2 regions of the Micromonospora sp. DT227 genome follow, and region 1 is predicted to be linked to the other one. Evidence: riboswitches for the same ligand, from Rfam matches in the RefSeq annotation. Region 1 holds a riboswitch; the other holds the start of a gene.
What was found. A riboswitch is a leader RNA that binds a small molecule or an ion and turns the genes downstream of it on or off. The one in region 1 is predicted to bind glycine.
Positions count from the first base shown of each region.

Region 2: another riboswitch for glycine. It lies ahead of ACLQ2W_RS25645 (glycine cleavage system protein T); the one in region 1 lies ahead of gcvP (aminomethyl-transferring glycine dehydrogenase).

Region 1 is NZ_JBNCLA010000006.1:285,915-293,787, forward strand. It holds gene ACLQ2W_RS22030 (MarR family winged helix-turn-helix transcriptional regulator) at 1-322, opposite strand, end outside; gene pip (prolyl aminopeptidase) at 374-1,321, shown strand; gene ACLQ2W_RS22040 (chorismate-binding protein) at 1,334-2,521, opposite strand; gene ACLQ2W_RS22045 (DUF5999 family protein) at 2,645-2,845, shown strand; gene gcvP (aminomethyl-transferring glycine dehydrogenase) at 2,940-5,762, opposite strand; glycine riboswitch at 5,836-5,926, opposite strand; gene ACLQ2W_RS22055 (NAD-dependent protein deacetylase) at 5,984-6,823, opposite strand; gene ACLQ2W_RS22060 (NAD(P)H-binding protein) at 6,990-7,646, shown strand; gene ACLQ2W_RS22065 (DivIVA domain-containing protein) at 7,715-7,873, opposite strand, start outside.
Region 2 is NZ_JBNCLA010000008.1:229,279-237,151, forward strand. It holds gene ACLQ2W_RS25635 (collagenase) at 1-793, shown strand, start outside; gene ACLQ2W_RS25640 (LysR family transcriptional regulator) at 919-1,881, shown strand; glycine riboswitch at 1,967-2,057, shown strand; glycine riboswitch at 2,058-2,150, shown strand; gene ACLQ2W_RS25645 (glycine cleavage system protein T) at 2,196-3,044, shown strand; gene ACLQ2W_RS25650 (hypothetical protein) at 3,023-3,154, shown strand; gene ACLQ2W_RS25655 (hypothetical protein) at 3,165-3,629, shown strand; gene ACLQ2W_RS25660 (proline dehydrogenase family protein) at 3,515-4,399, shown strand; gene ACLQ2W_RS25665 (L-serine ammonia-lyase) at 4,446-5,816, shown strand; gene ACLQ2W_RS25670 (aminopeptidase P family protein) at 5,990-7,405, opposite strand.

The DNA.
Region 1 (7,873 bases):
CGGCGGGCAGCAGTGTGCGGGCGCGGTCGGTGAGGGTGACGATGCGGTGGCGGGCGTCGGCGCCGGGGGTGAGGGTGACCAGGCCGGCGCGGCGCATGCCGGCGACGGTCTGGCTGGCGGCGGAGTGGGTGACGCCGACGCGGGCGGCGAGGTCGCGGATGGGTAGTGGTCCGTCGGTGACCAGGGCGCGGACCAGGGGTGAGTAGCGGGGCCGGTAGTCGGTGAGGCCGAGTCGGTCGTGGACGGCGGCGACGTCGCCGTCGAGCAGTTCCAGGACGTGGCGGAGCAGGGTGCCGAGGGCGTCGCGGTGGGGGGCGGTCACATCCGTTAATGTAACAGCGCTGTCGTTTCCGGTGTGGGGAGGACCTGGGACATGTATCCACCGATCGAGCCGTACGCGTCGGGGCACCTGGACGTCGGCGACGGCCAGCGCGTCTACTGGGAGACCTGCGGCAACCCGGCCGGCCGGCCGGCGCTGGTGGTGCACGGCGGTCCCGGCTCGGGCGCCGACGCGTCGTGGCGGCGGTTGTTCGACCCGGCCGCCTACCGGGTCGTGCTGTTCGACCAGCGCGGCTGCGGGCGCAGCACCCCGTCGGCCGCCGACCCGGCGACCGACCTGTCGGTGAACACCACCGGGCACCTGGTGGCCGACATGGAGGCGCTGCGCGCGTATCTGGGCGTGCAGCGGTGGCTGCTGTGCGGCGCGTCGTGGGGTTCGGCGCTGTCGTTGGCGTACGCGCAGGCGCATCCGGGGCGGGTCACCGCGCTGGTGCTGTTCAGCGTGGTGGCCAACACCCGCCGCGAGATCGAGTGGGTGACCCGGGACATGGGTCGGGTGTTCCCGCAGGAGTGGGCACGGTTCCGCGACGGGGTGCCCGAGGCCGACCGCGACGGCGACCTGGCCGCCGCGTACGCCCGGCTGGTCAACGACCCCGACCCGGCGGTGCGGGAACGGGCGGCGCGCGACTGGTGCGACTGGGAGGACGTGCACGTCTCCCTCGCCGGCGGGTACGCGCCCAGCCTGCGCTACGCCGACCCGGTGTTCCGGTACGGGTTCACCCGGCTGGTCACCCACCACTTCGCGAACCTGGGGTTCGTGCCGGACGGCCAGTTGCTGCGCGACGCCGGCCGGCTCGCCGGCATCCCCGGGGTGCTCGTGCAGGGCCGGCTCGACGTCAGCGGCCCGCCGGACATCGCGTGGCGGTTGACCCGGGACTGGCCGGACGCCCGGATGGAGATCGTCGAGTCCGGCGGGCACGGCCGCGGCCACGGCGTCGGTGAGCGGGTGGTGGCCGCCCTGGACGCGTTCGCCGCCGCCTGAGGGGCCGGGCGGTCAGCCGGCGGCCAGCAGCGCGCGGATCGGGGCGGCCTTCGCGGCGGCCTCGGCGACCTCGGCGGCGGGGTCGCTGTCCCAGGTGATGCCGCCGCCGGCCCACAGGTGCAGCCGGTGGGCGTCGGCGGCGGCGGTGCGGATGGTCAGGCCCAGGTCGAGCCGGTCCGGTCCGACCCAGCCCAACGCGCCCATGCCGGCGCCGCGCCCGACCGGCTCCCGCGCGGCCACCTGGGCGAGCGCGGCGTGCTTCGGCGCGCCGGTGACCGATCCGCCGGGGCAGACCGCGCGCAGCAGGTCGGCCAGGCCCAGGCCGTCGGCGGGCGCCGCGGAGACGGTCGACTCGGCCTGCCACAGGTCGCACCAGCGGCGTACGGCGAACAGCTCGTCGACCCGGACGGAGCCGGTGCGGGCCACCCGGGCCAGGTCGTTGCGTTCCAGGTCGACGATCATGATGTGTTCGGCGCGTTCCTTGGCGGAGGCGAGCAGGTCGCGGCGGCCGGCGGCGGTGGCCGCGCGGGTGCCCTTGATCGGGCGGGTGACGAGCCGGCCGTGTTCGGTCGCGACGAGCGTCTCCGGGGAGGCGCAGCCCAGCGCCCAGCCGGGCCCGGTGAGGGCGCCGCCGTAGCGGGCGCCGGGCAGCGCGGCGAGGCGGCGCAGCGCGGGGCGCGGGTCGCCGGTGTAGTCGGCGGCGGCGTGCCCGACGAGGTTGACCTGGTAGACGTCGCCGCGGGCGATGGCGGCGCGGACCGACTCGACGGCGGCGGCGTGTGCGTCCGGGGTCCAGCTGTCGCGCCAGTCCCCCAGCCGCCAGCCGGCCGGCGACGGTGGCCGGTGCGGGCGGTCGCCGTGGTGGTAGACGACCGCGACCAGGTCGGGCAGCGCCGGCACGGGTGTGGGCGCGCCGGTCGGCGCGCCGACGGCGTACGCGCCGGCGGCGGCGGACAGGAACAGCGCCGCCCCGCACGGCCCGTCGGCGGTGTGCCGGCCGGGCCGTGACAGGTCGTCGACGTCGACGCCGTGCGCGGTGAGGAAGCGTTGCGCCAGGTCGGTGGGGTCGCCGTCGTCGCCGAGGCGCCACTGCAACCGGGCGGTCTCGACCAGCCGGGACCGGCAGGCGGGCGGCGCGCCGGGCACCGCGACCGGCACGTGTGGGAGCGCTTCCACGCCGTCTGGACCGTTCCGCCTCATCCGTTCAGCCCATTCTGGGTGAACAAGCCGCGACCTTGCTCGGTGTTGCGCGGTTGAGCTTGGTACTGTGCGTCACTGGTCATGTGAACCATGACACAGTGCCCCCACAGTCCGGAGAACCCGATGTGTCAGCACCAGCCCACCTGCCCCTCCGCCGACGCGACCGACCGCGAGGCCGCCCGCGTCCTCGCCTGCTTTCCTGAGCAGGGCTGGAGCCTGCTCTGCAACGGCGTCATCATCTTCGAGGACACCGGTGAGCTGCTCCCCGACGGGCGGACCATCGCCCCGCACCGGGGACCGGCCCGCCACGCCCTCGTCGCCTGAGCCATCACGCAGCGTCAGTGAGCGTACGCGCCGACGAAGCCCGTCGACGCGCCGGCCGGGGCGGCGATCCACCACCGCCCCGGCGTGCACGCCCTCACTCCTCGAACGCCTCCGGCGCGGGACACGAACAGACCAGGTTCCGGTCCCCGTACGCGCCGTCCACGCGCCGCACCGGCGGCCAGTACTTCCCCGCCCGGTCCACCGCCCCCGGATAGGCGCCCACCGACCGCGGGTACGGGTGCGGCCACTCGTCGCCGGACACCATCGCCGCGGTGTGCGGCGCGTTCGACAGCGGACTGTCGCCCGCCGGCCACCGCCCGGACCCCACCTGGTCGATCTCGGCGCGGATGGCGATCATCGCGTCGCAGAACCGGTCCAACTCGGCCAGGTCCTCACTCTCGGTCGGCTCCACCATCAGCGTGCCCGCCACCGGGAACGACATCGTCGGCGCGTGGAAACCGTAGTCGATCAGCCGCTTCGCGACGTCGTCGACGCTCACCCCGGTCGCCTTCGTCAACGGCCGCAGGTCCAGGATGCACTCGTGCGCCACCAGGCCCTTGTTGCCGGCGTACAACACCGGGAAGTGCTCCCGCAGCCGCACCGCCACGTAGTTCGCCGCGAGCACCGCCACCGCGGTGGCCCGCGCCAACCCGTCGGCGCCCATCATCCGCAGGTACGCCCACGGGATCGGCAGGATCCCCGCCGACCCGTACCGGGCCGCGGAGATCGCCGGCCGGCCGTCGACGGACGCGCCGACCGGATCACCGGGCAGAAACGGCGCCAGGTGCGCCCGCACCGCCACCGGACCCACCCCCGGCCCGCCGCCACCGTGCGGAATGCAGAACGTCTTGTGCAGGTTCAGGTGCGACACGTCCGCGCCGAAGCGCCCCGGCTTGGCGAACCCGACAAGCGCGTTGAGGTTCGCCCCGTCGACGTACACCTGACCGCCGGCGTCGTGGACCTTCGCGCACAACTGCGCGATGCCCGTCTCGTACACGCCGTGCGTCGACGGGTACGTCACCATGATCGCCGCCAGGGCGTCCCGATGCTTGTCGATCTTCGCGTCGAGGTCGACGAGGTCGACGTTGCCGTCGGCGTCGCAGCCCACCACGACCACCCGCATGCCGGCCATCACCGCCGACGCGGCGTTCGTGCCGTGCGCCGACGACGGGATCAGACACACGTCCCGGTGCCCCTCACCCCGGTCCCGGTGGTAGGCGCGGATCGCCAGCAGGCCGGCCAGCTCCCCCTGCGACCCGGCGTTGGGCTGCACGCTGACCGCGTCGTAGCCGGTCACCTCCGCCAGCCAACCCTCCAACTGGGCGATCAACTCCCGGTAGCCGACGGTCTGCGCGTCGGGCGCGAACGGGTGCAGGTGCGCGAACTCCGGCCAGGTGACCGGCTCCATCTCGGTGGTGGCGTTGAGCTTCATCGTGCACGACCCCAACGGGATCATGCCCCGGTCCAGGGCGTAGTCGAAATCAGCCAGCCGCCGCAGGTACCGCAGCATCGCCGTCTCCGAGTGGTGACTGCGGAACACCGGATGGGTGAGCACGTCACCGGAGCGGGCCAACCCGTCGGGCAACGCCACCTCCACGTCACCGTCGACACCGTCCACGCCGAACGCCGCCCACACCGCCCGCAGATGCGCGTCGGTGGTCGTCTCGTCGCAGGACACCCCGACCCGGTCGGCGTCCACCAGCCGCAGGTTCACGTTGCGCGCCGCCGCCTCGGCCACCACCTGCGCGGCCCGACCCGGCACCGTCGCGGTGACGGTGTCGAAGAACGCCACGTCCGCGACACCGACGCCGCCGGCACGCAGCCCGGCCGCCAACCGCGCCGCCGCCGCACGGGTACGCCGGGCGATCGCCCGCAACCCGTCCGGGCCGTGATAGACCGCGTACATGCCGGCCATCACCGCCAGCAGCACCTGCGCGGTGCAGATGTTGCTGGTCGCCTTCTCCCGCCGGATGTGCTGCTCACGGGTCTGCAACGCCAACCGGTAGGCGGCATTGCCGTCCGCGTCGCGCGACACCCCGACGAGACGGCCCGGCAACATCCGCTCCAGACCGGCACGCACCGCCAGGTAGCCGGCGTGCGGCCCACCGAACCCCATCGGCACCCCGAACCGCTGGGTGGTGCCGGCGGCGATGTCCACGCCGATCTCCCCCGGCGGGCGCAGCACCATCAACGCCAACAGGTCCGCCGCGACGGTCACCAACGCGCCCACCGCGTGCGCCGCCTCGACCAACGGAGCATGGTCCCGGACCGCCCCGGACGCGCCCGGATACTGCAGGTGCAGGCCGAAGAACTCCGCCGGCAACTCCTCGACGTCGACGTCGACGACCCGCACCTCGATACCGAGCGGCTCGGCGCGACTGGCGATCACCGCGACGGTCTGCGGCAACGCGTCGGCGTCCACCACGTACACCGGGCTCTTGCTCTTCGACGCGCGGCGCGCGAGCGTCATCGCCTCCGCCGCGGCGGTGCCCTCGTCGAGCATCGACGCGTTCGCGGTGGCCAGCCCGGTCAGATCGGTGACCATGGTCTGGAAGTTCAGCAACGCCTCCAGCCGACCCTGGCTGATCTCCGGCTGATACGGCGTGTACGCGGTGTACCAGGCCGGATTCTCCAGCACGTTACGGCGGATCACCGCCGGGGTGTGCGTGCCGTGGTAACCCAGGCCGATCATCGACACGGCCACCGTGTTACGGGCCGCGAGCGCCCGCAACTCGGCCAGCGCCTCCCGCTCCGAGGCCGGCGCCGGCAGGTCCAACGTGCCGTGCCAGCGGATCACCTCGGGGATCGCGGCGTCCATCAGCTCGTCCACGGAGCCGTAGCCGACGGCCTCCAACATGCGGCGCTCGTCGTCCGGGCCGGGGCCGATGTGCCGGTCGGCGAACTGCTCAGCGGTCATGCGCGGCGCTCCTTGTGGGGGCGAGGTCGACGGGTCGGCCTCCCCCTGAGTCACGCTGACGCGCTCCACAGCGCCTGCCCACGTGGTCCTTTTGCCTGAGAGGTTCCGGGGAGAATCTGCCCCTTCGGCGCCGTCGGGTCGACGGTCTCTCCCACGTGGGTGGTACCGGCACCCCCCACGCTACCAGCGGCCGTGTTTCCGGCTCATGTCCCAGGGTGTGATCACACCGGCGCCGGCTCGGCGAACCCGGCGGCCAACGCGGTCAACGTGGCACCCAACGGCGCGTCCAACCGCACCGCCGCGTACCCGTCGCCGCGGGTGACACCCTGGTTGACGATCGCCACCGGAATGCCCCGCTTCGCCGCCCGCAACACGAACCGCCGCCCCGACATCACCGTCAACGACGACCCCAGCACCAGCACCGCCCGGGCCCCCTCCACCAGCGCGAAACAGTCCGCCACCCGCGGTGCCGGCACCGTCTCGCCGAAGAACACCACATCCGGTTTCAGCATGCCCCCGCCGCACACCCCGCAGTCGACGACCCGGAACCCGGCCACCGCCTCGTCCGGCAGTTCCACGTCACCGTCGGGGTTCACGTGCGCCACCCGCGCGTCGAACCCCGGGTTCGCCTCGGTCAACCGCCGGTGCAGCTCGTCACGGCCGGTCAGGTTGCCGCAGTCCAGGCACGTCACCTCGTCGAGCCGGCCGTGCAACTCGATCACACCGGTCGCGCCGGCGGCGGTGTGCAACCCGTCGACGTTCTGCGTGATGATGCCGTCGAGCAGCCCCGCCTGCTGCAACCGGGCCACCGCCCGGTGCCCGTCGTTGGGCGCCGCCCGCGCGATGGTCCGCCACCCGAGGTGGCTACGCGCCCAGTAGCGTCGCCGCGCCTGCGGATCACGGGTGAACGCCTGGTAGGTCATCGGGGTGTGCCGCCGCGCCGCGCCGCTGGGCCCCCGATAGTCCGGAATGCCCGACTCGGTGGACAGGCCGGCGCCGCTGAGCACCACCACACCCCCGCCGGCCAGCAGCCGCGCCAACCCCTCGAACGCATCACTCACCCCACCATGCTGCCTCGCGCACCCCCACCCGCCCACCCCACGCCGCCCACCCCCGGCGTTGATCATGAAGTTGGCGGCGCGATCCGGTCGTTTCTTCGCCGCCAACTTCATGATCAACGATGCTGGTCGCCCGGCGCGGCGACCACCGGCGGGCTAGGTTGAGCACATGCGCGTCGTCATCGCCGGAGGCCACGGAAAGATCGCCAAGCTGCTCGAACGAGACCTCGCCGGACGCGGCGACACCCCCGTCGGGCTGATCCGCAACCCCGACCACGCCGCCGCGCTGCGCGCCGCCGGCGCCGAACCGGTCGTGTGCGACCTGGAACACACCGACGCCGACACACTCGCCCGGCACCTCGCCGACGCCGACGCCGTGGTGTTCGCCGCCGGCGCCGGCCCCGGCAGCGGCGCCGACCGCAAGGACACCGTCGACCGCGGCGCCGCCGTGCTGCTCGCCGACGCCGCCGTCCGCGCCGGCGTCCGCCGCTACCTGCTCGTCTCCTCCATGGGCGTCGACGACCCACCCGCCCCCGACACCGACGACGTGTGGGCCGCCTACCTGCGGGCCAAGAAAGCCGCCGAGGACGACGTCACCGGCCGCGACCTCGACGTCACCGTGCTACGGCCCGGCCGGCTCACCGACGACGAACCCGGCGGCCGGATCACCCTCGCCCGACACGTCCCACCCGGCGCGATCAGCCGCGCCGACGTCGCCCGCGTCCTCCTGGCGCTGCTGGAGACCCCCGGCACCGCCGGGCACACCGTCGAACTCGTCGCCGGCGACACCCCCGTCGCCGACGCCGTCGACGCGCTCACCCGCTGACCCACCACCGGCACACCACGGCCGGCCTCGCCGGTCCGGCCCACCCGCACGGCGGGCCGGACCGGCGCTCACCGCTGGTGACGCGGCAACGCCGGCTGCGGCGCCTCCCGCGTGAGACGCTCCATCGTCCGCGCCAACTGCTCACTGCCGTCGTCGAGATGCCGGGCCGCCGCCCGCATGTGCGACATCATCATCTCGCCGAAGATCCGCAACGCCTCCCGCGTCGC
Region 2 (7,873 bases), on a different contig from region 1:
CTACCTGGCGGCCCGGTACATGCTCCAGTCGCATCGCTCGGACATGACGACCGTCCTCGGCTACTACCGATCAGGCGCCTACAGCGCCGCGCGCACCTACCTGACCAACACCATCGGTACGCGTTACGACGCGGACTTCTACGCCTGGCTGACCCGCTGCGCGACCGGTGACTGCGGAGGCAGCACCCCGCCCCCCACCAACCAGCCGCCGTCCGCCGCGTTCACCGTGACGAAGAGCGGGCTCACCGCGACCTTCACTGACCAGTCCACCGACAGCGACGGCAGCATCGCCTCCCGGAAGTGGAACTTCGGTGACGGCACCACCTCGACGGCGACGAACCCGAGCAAGACCTACGCCGCGGCCGGCAGCTACACCGTCTCGTTGACGGTCACCGACAACCAGGGGGCGACCGGAACGACCACGCAGACTGTCTCGGTCACTTCCGGCGGCGGAAGCACCCTGCCGGAGTGCACCGCGGCGGACACCCGCGTACTGGACCGCAACTGTCAGCGCAGCGTTCGCGCCGCGACGGCCGGCAACTACGATTACCTGTACATCTACTTGCCGTCGGGCGTGTCGAGCCTGACGATCAACGCGGCCGGTGGCAGCGGCAACTGCGACCTCTACTACAGCTCCTCCAGCTGGGCGACGACCAGCAACTACACCCGATCCTCGACCGGCGCCGGCAACGCCGGGTCCCTGACCATCACCAACCCGCCCGCCGGATACAACTTCATCAGCCTGTACGGCAAGACGTCCTGCTCGGGAGTGACCGTCAGCACCCGCTACTGACGGGTGCCGTATCGACCACGAGCGACGCGCCGCCCGGCTCCTGACGGGCGGCGCGTCCGTGCTCCGCCAGCTCCGAGCTCGCCGCGAGGGGTCGATCGGCGCGGCGGGCGGCATAATCCGTGCTCATGGGCATCGACGTGCGGCACCTGCGGGCGATCAGTGTTGTGGCCGAGGTAGGGAGCGTGACCGGGGCTGCCGCCCGGCTGGGCCTGTCCCAGCCGGCACTGACCGCCCAGCTGCACCGGATCGAAGAGATGGTGGGTGGCCCGCTCTTCGTCCGCAGCCGCACCGGCATGCAACCCACCGAACTCGGCAAGCAGGTGCTCAGCCGGGCACGCGTGGTGCTCGCCGAGGTGGACGCGCTCGTTGACGACTTCGGGGACAAGCGTCGCGCCTCGGACCTGTTCCGACTCGGCACCGTCCACCTCGCCTGCGCGAGCAGTCTGGTCCGACGGGTCACGGAGACGTTCCCCGACGCAGAGATCGGACTGCAGATCGAACCGTCGTCACGACTGCTGGTGGAGGCGGTCACACACGGTCAGTTGGACGCTGCCCTGGTCGGCATCCTGGAAGGCTTCGACCTGCCGATTGGCCCGACCGTTGCCAGTCGCACGCTGGTACCGCGGCACCCCATCTTCGTCGCGCTGGCAGCGACGCACCGCCACGCGCAGCGCGACACGGTCCGGTTGGCCGACCTCAGCGACGAGTCGTGGGTCTGCCCGCCCGGTCCCGACGATGGCTCGCTGGCCTCCCTGCGCCGCGCGTGCCGGGCCGCCGGCTTCGAACCGAGGATCCGCTACGAGGCACCCAGTGGCGCAGCCCACCCTCTCGTGGCAGCCGGCGACGGTGTCCGGCTGGTCGACCCGACCTGGGCGCCGGGGCCCGGGACGCGGGTGCTACCGCTGGACGGCGAGCCGCAGGTGGCCAGGCTGGCCGTTATCTGGCGGCGTGACGCGTTCACCAACGAGCAGAGCAGGCACCTGTTCCGGGCGTTCGCCCGCGCCTTTTTGGACCATGTCGACGACAATCCCGGATACGCCCGCTGGTGGCGGGAAAATCCGCACGTCCATCCCCTGGCCGAAGATTGACCGTTCTTTTCCAGCGGCTGTTGACGCGGTCTCCGCCGATCGCCTACTGTCTGTCCGGAATACCGATAACTGAATAGACACCGTTCGAACCTGCGCGGGAGAGACCCGACCATGTGTCGGGCGCCGAAGGAGCAAACTCCCAAGAAACTCTCAGGCCCCATTACCGCGCGGGCTAGGTGGACTCTGGAAAGCAGACGACCTTCGTCTCACCCACGGTGCAAACCGCTGATCAGCGGTGAAGCTCTCAGGTCAATGACAGAGCGGGAGGCAACCGACCGTACGACGCCACGAGCGTCGCGACGAGGAGCGCCTCCATGCATCAGGGTCCGACGACTCTGCTTCACTCACCCCTGCACGCCGTGCACCTGGAGTTCGGGGCCCGGTTCACCGGCTTCGCCGGCTGGTCCATGCCGCTGCGCTACACCAGACAGACCGCCGAGCACCGGGCCGTACGCGAACGCGCCGGCATCTTCGACCTCAGCCACATGGGACAGCTCGAGGTGGTCGGGCCAGAGGCCCCGACGGCGCTGGATTACGCGCTGGTCGGGCACCTGTCCACGGTGCCGCTTGGCGGCGCCCGCTACACCATGCTCTGCGACGACATCGGCGGCGTATTGGACGACCTCGTCGCCTACCGGCTCGCCGCCGACCGGTACCTGCTGATCACCAACGCCGCCAACACCGCAGCCGCGCTGCTCGCGCTCAAGTCCCGCTGCGACAGGTACGAGGCCACCGTCACCGACCACAGCGCCGAACGCGCGATCATCGCCGTGCAGGGCCCCCGTGCCGCCGACAGCCTCGAAGCCCTGATCGGAGCGGAGCCGACCCGGCTCGCCTACCACAGCGCCACCCCCGTCGAGGTCGTCGGCCGCCCGGCGATCATCGCCCGTACCGGATACACCGGCGAGGACGGATTCGAGCTGTTCGCCGGCGCGAGCGACGCGGTCGAACTCTGGCGGGCACTGCTCGCCGTCGGTGCCGGACATGGCATGGTGCCGGCCGGACTCGCCTGTCGCGACACCCTCCGCCTGGAGGCCGGGATGCCGCTGTACGGCTGCGCATTCCACCCCGGCGTCACCCCGTTCGACATCGGCCTGGGCCGGCTGGTGTCCTTCGACAAGACGGGCGACTCAACGAGGAGGTGCTCGCCGACCCGGGTTTGATCGGCGCCGACCCCTATGGCAAGGGCTGGCTGCTGCGGGTGCAGATAAGCGAACTGCCGTCCTTGATGTCGGCCGACGAGTATCGCGTCTTCGCCGACGACGCGCGATAGAGGAACCCCCATGCTGGACTCGGCGGTCTTCCCCGGGCAGCAGGGCGGTCCGCTCGAGCACACGGTCGCCGCCAAGGCGGTGGCATTCCGGATCGCCGCGGGGCGGGAGTTCCGCGAACGGCAACAGAGCGCCCTGATCGGGGCGAGGGTGCTCGCCGACCGGCTCAACGCCGCCGACGTGCACGGCGCCGCGCCCGCCGATGGTCACCTCAGGGCTGCGGATCGGAACCTCTGGGCTTTCGACAGTGCGCCACCCGCGACGCGTCATCGCCGGTCGGACCCACACCCGTATTCAGGAAAGGACGCACCGTGCCGAACAAGCTGCTGCTCAGAGCGACAGGAAGTGACCGCCTACGCCGGATCGTGGAGCATTCCCCGCTCACGCGACCAGTGGTGCGGCGGTTCGTCGCCGGTGAGGAGGAAGACGAGGCCGTCAGCGTGGCCTCGCGGATCGTCGGGGCGGGAATGCAGGTGACGATCGATCATCTGGGGGAAGGCACGACGACGCCGGAGCAGGCGCTCGGCATCCGCGACAACTACCGCCTGCTGCTTGCGTCGCTGGGCCGGGCGAACCTGGCCGCGTCCGCGGAGGTCTCGGTCAAGCTGTCCGCACTCGGCGGCTCGTTGGCCGACGACGGCCAGCATCAGGCGTACCGGCTCACCCGCGACATCTGCGCCGCGGCCGCGGCGGTGGGCTCGAGCGTGACGATCGACATGGAGGACCACACCACCGTCGACATGACGCTCGCCGTCCTCCGCGAACTGCGCACCGAATTTCCGTGGGTGGGGGTGGCCCTGCAGGCGTGCCTGCGTCGCACGGTTGTCGACTGCGTCAAGCTCGCCCACTCCGGCAGCCGGGTCCGCCTGGTGAAGGGCGCCTACGCCGAGCCGGACTCGATGGCGTTCGGCACCAGACGCCAGGTGGACGCGGCGTTCGACCGGTGCCTGCGCATCCTCATGGAAGGAGCCGGGTACCCCATGATCGCCACCCACGACCCGCGCCTGATCGACAGCGCGCTGCACCTCGCTCGCAACGCCGGCCGGGATGCCGCGGACTTCGAGTACCAGATGTTGTACGGCGTTCGGGCCAACGAACAGGCCCGGCTGGCGGGGGAGGGGCACCGTATGCGGGTCTACCTGCCCTACGGGCGCGACTGGTACGGCTACTTCACCCGCCGGTTGGCCGAGAAGCCCGCGAACATGCTCCTGCTGGCCCGCTCCTTCAAGCCCGGTGCCGCGAACTGACGCAGCCGCCGCCGACCACCGTCCTCACATTAGGGAGCAGGCTGCCGTGATCAGTGTTTTCGACCTTTTCAGTGTCGGTATCGGGCCGTCGAGTTCGCACACCGTCGGGCCGATGCGGGCGGCCCGGACGTTCGTGTCGGGGCTCAAGGCCGACGGTCTGCTCGCCGATACCGCCCGGGTGCAGGGGGAGCTCTTCGGTTCGTTGGGCGCGACCGGGCACGGTCACGGCAGTGACCGGGCGGTGCTGCTCGGGCTGGAGGGCGAGGCCCCGGAGACGGTCGACACGGACCGGGTGGGTTCCCGGGTGGCGGAGATCCGTGCCGGGCGGCGGCTGCGTCTGCTGGGTGTGCAGGAGATCGACTTCGACCCGGACCGGGATCTGGTGCTGCACCGCCGGCGGTCGTTGCCGTACCACCCGAACGGGATGACCTTCGCGGCGTACGACGCGGCGGACGGGCAGCTGCGGGCCCGGACGTACTACTCCGTCGGTGGTGGGTTCGTGGTGGACGAGGCGGCGGCCGGGGCGGACCGGATCGTGCCGGACACCACCCGGGTGCCGTACCCGTTCCTGACCGGCGCGGAACTGCTGGCGGTGACCACCGGCACCGGGCTGTCGATCAGCGAGGTGATGCTCGCCAACGAGCTGTCGTGGCGTACCGAGGGGGAGGTGCGGGCGGGGCTGTTGGAGATCTGGCGGGTGATGCGGGAGTGCGTGGAGAGCGGCTGCCGGCGGGACGGCACCCTGCCGGGCGGGTTGAAGGTGCGTCGTCGGGCGGCGGAGCTGCGGCGTGGCCTGGAGGCGGACGTCTACTCGATGGATCCGTTGCGGGTGATGGACTGGGTGACGCTCTTCGCGTTGGCGGTGAACGAGGAGAACGCGGCGGGTGGTCGGGTGGTGACCGCGCCGACGAACGGGGCGGCCGGGATCATTCCGGCGGTGCTGCACTACTACACCCGGTTCGTGCCGGGCGCGTCCGACGACGGGGTGGTGCGGTTCCTGCTGGCGGCCGGTGCGATCGGCGTGTTGTTCAAGGAGAACGCCTCGATCTCCGGTGCGGAGGTGGGTTGCCAGGGTGAGGTCGGGTCGGCGTGCTCGATGGCGGCGGCCGGGCTGGCCGAGGCGCTGGGCGGCACGCCGGAGCAGGTGGAGAACGCCGCCGAGATCGGCATGGAGCACAACCTGGGGTTGACCTGCGACCCGGTGGGCGGGTTGGTGCAGATCCCGTGCATCGAGCGCAACGCGGTGGCCAGCATCAAGGCGATCACCGCGGCCCGGCTGGCGCTGCGCGGTGACGGCGTGCACCACGTCTCGTTGGACAAGGTCATCAAGACCATGCGGGAGACCGGCGCCGACATGAAGGTCAAGTACAAGGAGACCGCCCGCGGCGGGCTCGCCGTCAACGTCATCGAGTGCTGATGCCCTTGGCGGGGTCGGAGACCAGAATGTTGCCCTCGCCGGCCCTGGTGGGGGCAGCGAGGGCTCCGCCGCGGTCCACCCCGGTCACCGTCAGGCCGGCGCGGACGGCATGGTGTGCGCGGCGACGCCCGTCACCCCGGCGTCGACCACCACGACGTCCGCGCCGGCAGCGGTCACGACGTCACCCGGTGCATCCACGCCTCGACGTCGTCAGCCTGCCGGGGCAGCCCGCTGGAGAGCAACCGGTACCCGCCGTCGGTGATCAGGATGTCCTCCTCGATACGCATGCCCAGCCCGCGCAGCTCGGCCGGGATCAGCTCGTCGTCGGGCTGGAAGTACAGACCGGGTTCGACGGTGAGCACCTGACCGGCCTCGATGCGCCCGTCGAGATAGGTGCCGGACCGGGCGGCGGCGCAATCGTGCACGTCCAGCCCCAGCATGTGGCCGGAGCCGCACAGAGTCCATCGCCGGTACAGGCCGGAATCCTCCGCCAAGGCCCGTTCCGGTGAGCAGCGCAGCACCCCGAGATCCGCCAGCCCGTGGGCGAGCACCGTCATCGCCGCCCGGTGGAACGCCCGGAACTCCGCACCCGGCTTCAGGCACTCGAGGGCGGCGTCGTTGGCGCGCCGGCACAGCTCGTACAGGTCGCGCTGCAAGGGGCTGAACCGGCCCGAAATCGGGAAGACCCGGGTGATGTCCGCGGTGTACAACGACCGGGTTTCCGCGCCGGCGTCGAGCAGCAGCAGGTCGCCGTCGCGGACCGGGCCGTCGTTGTCGATCCAGTGCAGGGTCGCCGCGTGGGCCCCGGCCGCCACGATCGAGTGGTAGCCGACGTCGTTGCCCTCCAAGCGGGCCCGCTGCCAGAACACGCCCTCCAGGTAGCGCTCCGAGGTGCGCTTCGCCATCGGCAGCGCCCGCACCACATCCTCGAACCCGCGGGTGGTGATCGCCACCGCCTGCTCCAGTTGGTCGATCTCCCAGGCGTCCTTGATCAGCCGCAGCTCCGACAGCACCGCGTCGAACTCCGCGTCGCCCGGTCCGGCCGCGTCGGCCAGCAGCGCATCGACGCGCGGATCGACCCCGCGCAGCACCCGGGTGGGGACGCCTGCCCCGGACAGTGCCGACTCCAGGTCGGCGACGTGCCGGGTCGGCATCGACAGCCGTGCGCGGCTCTCGGCGAGGGTGGGGCGCCGCCCGGCCCACAACTCGCCGTACACCCGGTCGCGGAAGAACTCACCGCTGCGGCGGTCGGAGCGGGGACGCAGGAACAGGGTGGCTCCGCCGTCCGGCTCGATCACGAGCACCCCGTCAGAGGACTGGTCGCCGGTCAGCCAGGTGTAGGCCGAGTGCGGCCGGAAGCGGTAGTGCTGGTCGTTGGACCGCTGCTTGTACCCGCCGGAGGGCACGACGAGCCGTTCCCCGGTGAATCGGGCGTGCAGGCGGGCCCGGCGGGCGGCGGCCCAAGACGCCACGTCGTCGACGGGCAGGTCACGGTGTTCGCTGTCGGCCCAACCAGAGAGCATGAATTCCTCAAGGGCAGGGCTGACCGGCAGGTCGTGGCTACCGGTGTGCAAGTCGGTGCGGGTCACGCGGCCTCCTTAACGGGGGTGAGGGTGAGGGAGCGTCGAAGGTCGCCGCTGAACTCCCATACCGCGACTGTGAAGCCCTCGTCCCGGTGGGCGGTGGGCGGTGGGCGGTGGGCGGGAGGGGCATGACGCGGGGCAGCATGCTCGCCGGCCTGTTCCATCCGGTGGCGCGGCCTGCACCGCCGGGGCGCACAACGCCTGCCCGTTCGAGAACACCTTGCCGAGCAAATCCTTCAGCGCCCCCTGTAATATATTACATGGCACACTAGCAATGTCCGTGGCGACGTCAAGAGTCGTGATCGTGTACTCGACGAGGACCTGCTGACGAACAGTCGTGCCGGCCGGGCCCTGGGGTCGTGCATCTGATCATGCTTGGTCGAGAGTTGTTGATCTGCAAGGGCGGGCGCGTTCGGCAGGTCGAGGAGGCCGCTGGCGGGGCTCAATCTTCATCGGCGGCTCCAGGCGCCGTCC